Regions from separate parts of the Thauera aminoaromatica genome, predicted to be linked through region 2. Evidence: predicted binding sites of a transcription regulator. Region 2 holds the regulator's gene; the other holds the start of a gene.
The links. Region 2 encodes LexA, which represses DNA repair genes until DNA is damaged. Its sites were predicted from a motif close to ACTGTATNTANATACAGT; they were not measured.
Positions count from the first base shown of each region.

Region 1: TMZ1T_RS09660 (error-prone DNA polymerase) is a predicted target of LexA. The motif match lies at 1,718-1,735, and genes of this name have one in related genera.

Region 1 is NC_011662.2:2,190,753-2,194,137, forward strand. Features, by position in the region: gene TMZ1T_RS09660 (error-prone DNA polymerase) at 1-1,711, opposite strand, end outside; gene TMZ1T_RS09665 (ABC transporter substrate-binding protein) at 1,907-2,878, shown strand; gene TMZ1T_RS09670 (ABC transporter permease) at 2,977-3,385, shown strand, end outside.
Region 2 is NC_011662.2:2,582,473-2,585,857, reverse strand. Features, by position in the region: gene TMZ1T_RS11375 (Y-family DNA polymerase) at 1-626, opposite strand, end outside; gene imuA (translesion DNA synthesis-associated protein ImuA) at 740-1,558, opposite strand; gene lexA (transcriptional repressor LexA) at 1,581-2,189, opposite strand; gene TMZ1T_RS11360 (zinc-dependent alcohol dehydrogenase family protein) at 2,249-3,286, opposite strand.

The sequences.
Region 1 (3,385 bases), 390 kb from region 2:
CGAGCACGTCGATCTTCATCAGGCCGACCGCGTCGAGGTCGTCCTTGTCCCACTGGATCACGGTGCGATCGGACATGGCGGCGTTCTCCACCGGCACCAGCTCGTCGAGCCGGCCGCGCGCGATGACGAAGCCGCCGACGTGCTGGGAGAGGTGGCGCGGAAAGCCGATGAGTTCCTCGGTGAGTGCGACCAGCCTTTGCGTGACCGGGCTGGCGGGGTCGAGCCCGGCCTCCGCGAGGCGCTCGGGCAGGATGTGGCGGCCGTCGAACCAGTGGTGCTCGCGGGTGAGGCGCTCGATCTGCGTCTCGTCGAGGCCGAGCGCGCGGCCGACGTCGCGCAGCGCGCTGCGTGCGCGGTAGCGGATCACGGTGGCGGCGAGCGCGGCGCGTTCGCGGCCGTACTTGCGGTAGAGGTACTGGATGACCTCCTCGCGGCGCTCGTGCTCGAAGTCGACGTCGATGTCGGGCGGCTCGTCGCGCTCTCGCGAGATGAAGCGCTCGACCAGCATGATGCCCAGCTGCGGATCGACCTCGGTGATGCCCAGTGCCCAGCACACCACCGAGTTGGCCGCCGAGCCGCGGCCCTGGCACAGGATGCCGCGCTCGCGGGCGAAGCGCACGATGTCGTGCACGGTGAGGAAGTAGGGCTCGTAGCCGAGCTCGGCGATGAGCGCGAGCTCGTGCTCGATCTGCGCGCGCACCGTGGGCGGGGCGGGGTCTTCGGCCGGTGGCGGTGCGGCCGCGATCGTGGCAGGCGCGGCTGCGCGGCGCTCCTTGCCGGCCTTGCCGTAGCGCCAGGCCAGCCCGCCCTCGACCAGCCGGCGCAGCCAGCGCGTCGGGGTCTCGTCCGCGGGGACGAGCTCGGCGGGGTACTCGTAGCGCAGCTCGTCGAGGTCGAAGCGGCAGCGCGCCGCCACCGCCACGGTCTCGGCGAGCAGCTCGGGAGGATGGCGGCGGGCGAGGGTCGCGCGCTCGTGCAGGCGCAGCTCGGCATTGGGCGCGAGCGCCAGGCCGGCCTCGGCCACGCTGCAGTGCAGGCGCAGCGCGCTCATCACGTCGGCGAGCGGGCGCCGCGCGGCCTCGTGCATGAGCGCGCCGCCGGCGGCGACCGCAGGGACGCCGGTGGCCTGGGCGATGCGCAGGATCCAGTGCAGGCGGGCGGGATCGCGTCCGTCCAGGCGCGGGGTGTGGGCGATCCAGGAGCGTCCGGGGAAGCGCTTCGCCAGCCAGCGCGCTTCGCTGCGCAGGGCGACGGCCGCGTCGCCGGCGGCACCCGGCGGCGGGAATTCCTCGGGTGGGATCAGCAGCGCCAGGCAGCCGGGCAGGGCTTCGGCGGCCGCCTCGTCTGCGCGGGTGGCGTCGAGCATCGCGCGCGTGAGGTGGTAGCGGCCCTTGTCGGCGCTCCGCCTGGCCTGGGTGAGCAGGCGCGAGAGCCGGCCGTAGCCGGCGCGATCGGCGGCGAGCAGGACGAGGCAGGGCCCGTCGGCGAGGCGCAGCTCGCAGCCGACGATCAGGCGCGGCCGGCCGGCTTCGGGCAGGGCCTGCAGCGCGCGGTGGGCGCGCACCACGCCGGCGAAGGAGCATTCGTCGGTGAGGGCGATCGCGCTGTAGCCGAAGGCTGCCGCCTGCGCGACGAGCTCCTCGGGGTGCGAGGCGCCGCGCTGGAAGCTGAAGTTGCTCAGGCAGTGGAGTTCGGCGTAGGCGGGAAGCATGTTTTGACTGTATAAAAATACAGTTCATCAGGCAAGTCGGGCGAGTGTCCTCCACGGCGATTGCGGGTCCACCGCAATCGCGCAATCCGGACCTGCTGTTAAACTCGCGTCCTTTGCAACACCGTGCTGGCCAAGATGCCGGCCTGGTGCCTTTTTCGAAGAATTCCCGGCCGCAAGGCTGCCAAGGAGACCTCCATGTCCTTCCCCCTGTCCCGCAAGGTCCTGTTCGGCGCGCTGGCGCTCGCGTTCGCGATGGCGATGCCGGCGTACGCACAGCAGAAGTCGGTCGCCATCACCGCGATCGTCGAGCATCCCGCGCTCGATTCGGTGCGCGACGGGGTCAAGGAGGCGCTGGCCGCGGCCGGCTACGAGGACGGCAAGAACCTGAAGTGGCAGTATCAGAGCGCCCAGGGCAACACCGGCACCGCGGCGCAGATCGCACGCAAGTTCGTCGGCGACAAGGCCGACGTGATCGTCGCGATCGCCACCCCCTCGGCGCAGGCCGTCGCGGCCGCGACCAAGGACATCCCGCTGGTGTTTTCGGCGGTGACCGATCCGGTGGTGGCCAAGCTGGTGCCCTCGATGCAGCCCTCGGGCACCAACGTCACCGGGGTGTCGGATGCCCTCGAGCTCGGCAAGCAGGTCGAGCTGATCAAGCGCGTCGTGCCCGCCGCCAAGCGTGTCGGCATCGTCTACAACCCGGGCGAGGCCAACTCGGTGGTCGTGGTCGAGCAGCTGCGCGAGCTGCTGCCCAAGCACGGCCTGAGCCTGGTCGAAGCCGCGGCGCCGCGCTCGGTGGACGTCGGCTCGGCGGCGCGCAGCCTGATCGGCAAGGCCGACGTGTTCTACACCAGCACCGACAACAACGTCGTGTCGGCCTACGAGGCCCTGGTCAAGGTGGGCATGGACGCCAAGATCCCGCTCGTGGCCGCCGACACCGACAGCGTGGCGCGCGGTGCGGTCGCGGCCTACGGCATGGACTACAAGGCGCTCGGCGTGCAGACCGGCGAGATCGTGGTTCGCATCCTCAAGGGTGAGAAGCCCGGTGCGATCGCCTCCGAGACCAGCAACAAGCTGTCGCTGCAGGTGAACCCGGCTGCGGCGCAGAAGCAGGGCATCACCCTGGCGGAAGACCTCGTCAAGTCGGCTGCCAAGGTCGTCCAGTAAGCGGGTCGCCCGCATCCCCGCGCGGCCGTCGATGCCCGGCCGCGGGGGACGCGTCCCGGCGCGCGTTCCGCTCGATCCTCACCAACGGTAATCCCCCAATGTCGCTCTACACCTTGCTCGGGGCGCTGGAGATCGGCCTGATCTTCAGCCTCGTCGCCCTCGGCGTGTACATCTCCTTCCGGCTGCTGCGCTTTCCCGACCTCACCGTGGATGGCAGCTTCCCGCTCGGTGGCGCCGTCGCCGCGACCATGATCGCCGCCGGCCACGACCCCTTCACCGCGACCATCGCGGCGACGCTCGCCGGCGCGATCGCCGGGCTGATCACCGGCTGGCTCAACGTCAGCCTCAAGATCATGGACCTGCTCGCCAGCATCCTGATGATGATCGCCCTGTACTCGATCAACCTGCGCATCATGGGCAAGCCCAACGTGCCGCTGATCACCGAACCCACCGTGTTCAACCTGCTGCAGCCCGAGGCGCTCGCCGACTACGTGTTCCGGCCCTTGC
Region 2 (3,385 bases):
AGCTCGCCAAGGGTGCGCAGGCCGAGTCCGGCGAGCAACTCCAGCGTGGCGGCGTCGCAGGCGTCTTCCTCGCTCAGGAGTTCGAGCGGCAGCGGGTCGAGCGCAGCGCGCCAGTCTTGCCCGGCGGCGTCGGTGGGGAGTGCCGCGTCGGTCGGGGGGCAGGAGAGGGCGGAAGGAGCGGCCGCCCGTGCAAGCCAGCGCGCGGCCAGTGGAGTGGGTGCGCAGGCCAGCAGGGCCGTGAAGCCCAGCTCGGCAAGGCCTTCGCGCAAGGCGGATTCGATCTGTGCCGTGCCACCGAACAGGCGCAGGCAGGAGGAGATCTCCAGCAGCACCGCGTCCGCTGCGGACAGGCTGATCCGCGGGCTGAAGCGCCCGGCCCAGGTGGCGATCTCGGCGAGGGCTTCGGCTTCGCGCGCCGGCTCGTGCGGTTGCAGGCGCAGTTCGGGCAGCAAGGCGAGGGCGCTCGCCGCACGCTGCCCCGGTTCGATGCCGGCCGCGCTCGCCGCCGCGCTGGCGGCCAGCACCCGGCCCCGGGGCGACAGGATCGCCAGCGGTGGGGCGGCGCGTACGCCGCGTGTGAAGACCTGCAGCGACAACGCCGGCAACAGGATCGCCAGCCACAACATGGAAACGCTCCGCGTCGAGGTGTTTGAATCGGTCGGCAGCGAGGGCTGCGGTTAGAGCGACGAAACGATTGCGGCGGGTGGAGGAAGGCCGCCGATCGCGACTGGCGTCGCTCCTACAGAAAACGCCGCGCTTCCGGTTTGCATGCAGGCGCGACGGGGGCGACGGTGGTGGATGCGGTAGGGTGGGAAGCTGCCGAGAGGGGCATCCGGGGGGATTGCCCTGCGCGGGATGCCTTCGGTACCGCGCTGGCCCCGGGCGGCAGGGCGAGCACGAGCGGCGCGGCGGCGAGCGGTCCGCGGCGCTTGAGGATGCGTAGCTGCAGGCCTTCGGGCTGCGGGGCGAGCGCAATCCGCAACACCGCCGGCGAAGGCTGGCCGGCGACGCTGCCGGGACGGAAGAGGAAGAGCGGGGTGGCGCTTTCCTCGGCGGCCAGCTGCAGGCGGCGCAGTCCGGTGTTGTCGATGCGCTGCGGCCACGCCAGCACGCAGGCGCAGCTGCCCGACAGCAGTGCCTGGCGTGCGGCCCACAGCAGGTCTTCGCGGCGCTCGGGGCGCACCACGAGCAGGCGCGCCAGCGGCACGCCTGCGTTCGCCAGCGCGGGAGCGTAGGGCAGCAGCGGCGGGGCGATGCAGACGATCCAGCATGCGGGCGGGGTGGCGCCGAGCAGCGGCAGCAGCAGGCTCAGTTCGCCGACGCCGGGGCGGTCGGCGAGGAGCTCGATGAGCGCCCCGGCCGGCCAGCCGCCGCCGGGCAGCTCGGCGTCGAGCGCGGAGAAGCCGGTCGGCAGCACCGCTCCTGCGGCGCCTGCGAGCCGGCTCGCCTGCCACACGCTGCCCGCAGGCAGGCCGGCGAGCACGCCATGCGTGCCGGTGGCGGCAGGAGCTACGGCGCGCAGCGACGCGTCGGCGTGGCGTTGGAGCGGGAGGGCCATGGCGGGTGCGGCATCGGCTCGCTCAGTGGTCCTTGCGGATCAGCCCCACCATGACGCCTTCGATGACCAGCGGCTCGCGGCGGGTGTCCACGACGATCGGGGTGTAGTCCGGGTTGGCGGGGAGGAGCTCGACCACCGGGCCCTTGCGTTGCAGGGTCTTGACGGTGACGTCGTCGTCCACCCGGGCGACCACGATCTGGCCGTTGCGCGCCTCGCTGTTGCGATGCACCGCGATGAGGTCGCCGTCGAGGATGCCGGCGTCGCGCATGCTCATGCCGCGCACGCGCAGCAGGTAGTCGGCCCTGGGCGAGAACAGCGCGGGGTCGAGCTGATAGCGCGCCTCGACGTGTTCGGCGGCGAGGATGGGGCTGCCCGCGGCGACGCGGCCGACCAGGGGCAGGCCGAGCGCCTCGGCCAGGCGGATGCCGCGCGCGCGCCCCTCCTCGAGCAGGATCGCGCCCTTGGCGGCGAGCGCGCGCAGGTGGGTCTCGGCGGCGTTGGGCGAGCGGAAGCCGAAGGCGGTGCACACCTCGGCGCGGGTGGGCGGGCGGCCTTCGGACTCGACGGTGGAGCGGATGAAATCGAGGATTTCCTGCTGGCGCGCGGTGAGGTTTTCGCTACGGGCGGTCATGACAGCCTCCATGGGATGGCTGTAATTTTAAACAGTCCCGCAGCGCTGGCAAGCGGAATTCAGGGCAGCAGCACCGCCGCCCCCTGCAGCGCGCCGCGGCGCAGGCGCTCGAGCGCCTCGTTGGCGTCCTCGAGGGCGAAGCGGACGACCTCGGTGCGTACCGGCACCCTGGGCGCGAGGGCGAGGAATTCGTCGCCGTCGCGGCGGGTGAGGTTGGCGACCGAGACGATGCGGCGCTCGCCCCACAGGATGTCGTAGGGGAAGGCGGGGATGGTGCTCATGTGGATGCCCGCGCACACCACCGTGCCACCCTTGGCGACGGCGCGCAGCGCGGCGGGGACGAGCTCGCCGGAGGGGGCGAAGATCAGCGCGGCGTCGAGCGGGTGCGGGGGGCGCTCTTCGCCCGCGCCCGTCCAGCAGGCGCCGAGCCGGCGGGCGAAGGCCTGGCTTGCGCTGTCGCCGGGACGGGTGAAGGCGTACACCTCGCGACCCTGCCACACCGCCACCTGGGTGATGATGTGGGCGGCCGCGCCGAAGCCGTAGAGGCCGATGCGGCGCGCGGCGCCCGCCATCTCCAGCGCACGATAGCCGATCAGGCCGGCGCACAGCAGCGGCGCGGCCTCGGCGGCGTCGAGCGCCTCGTCGATCGGGAAGCAGTAGCGTGCGTCGGCCACGGTGTATTCGGCATAACCGCCCTGGATCTGGTAGCCGGTGAAGCGCGCCGCGTCGCAGAGGTTCTCGCGCTGGCTGGCGCAGAAGCCGCAATGCCCGCAGGTCCACCCCAGCCAGGGCACGCCGATGCGCTGACCCGGCACCATGCCCGCGGCGTCGCCGACGCCTTCGCCCAGTTCGACCACGCGGCCGATGATCTCGTGGCCGGGAATCATCGGCAGCACCGGGTCGGGCAGCTCGCCGTCGATGAGGTGGAGATCGGTGCGGCACACGCCGCAGGCCTCCACCCGCAGCAGCACCTGCCCGGGGCCGGGGCGCGGCACCGCCAGATGCACCGCGCGCAGGGCCTCGCCGGGGCGTTCGAGTTGCATCGCGCGCATGCCGGCGGGGGGCTTGGCGGGGGCGTTCGGATGGGGCTGGGGCATGCTTGCGGTCTCCAGGACAGGCGGAACGATGGTGCGCTGCGACTTGAGTACGGCCCCGATCTGGGCTATTCGTTGGACACGGAGCCGCATCGCGGCACC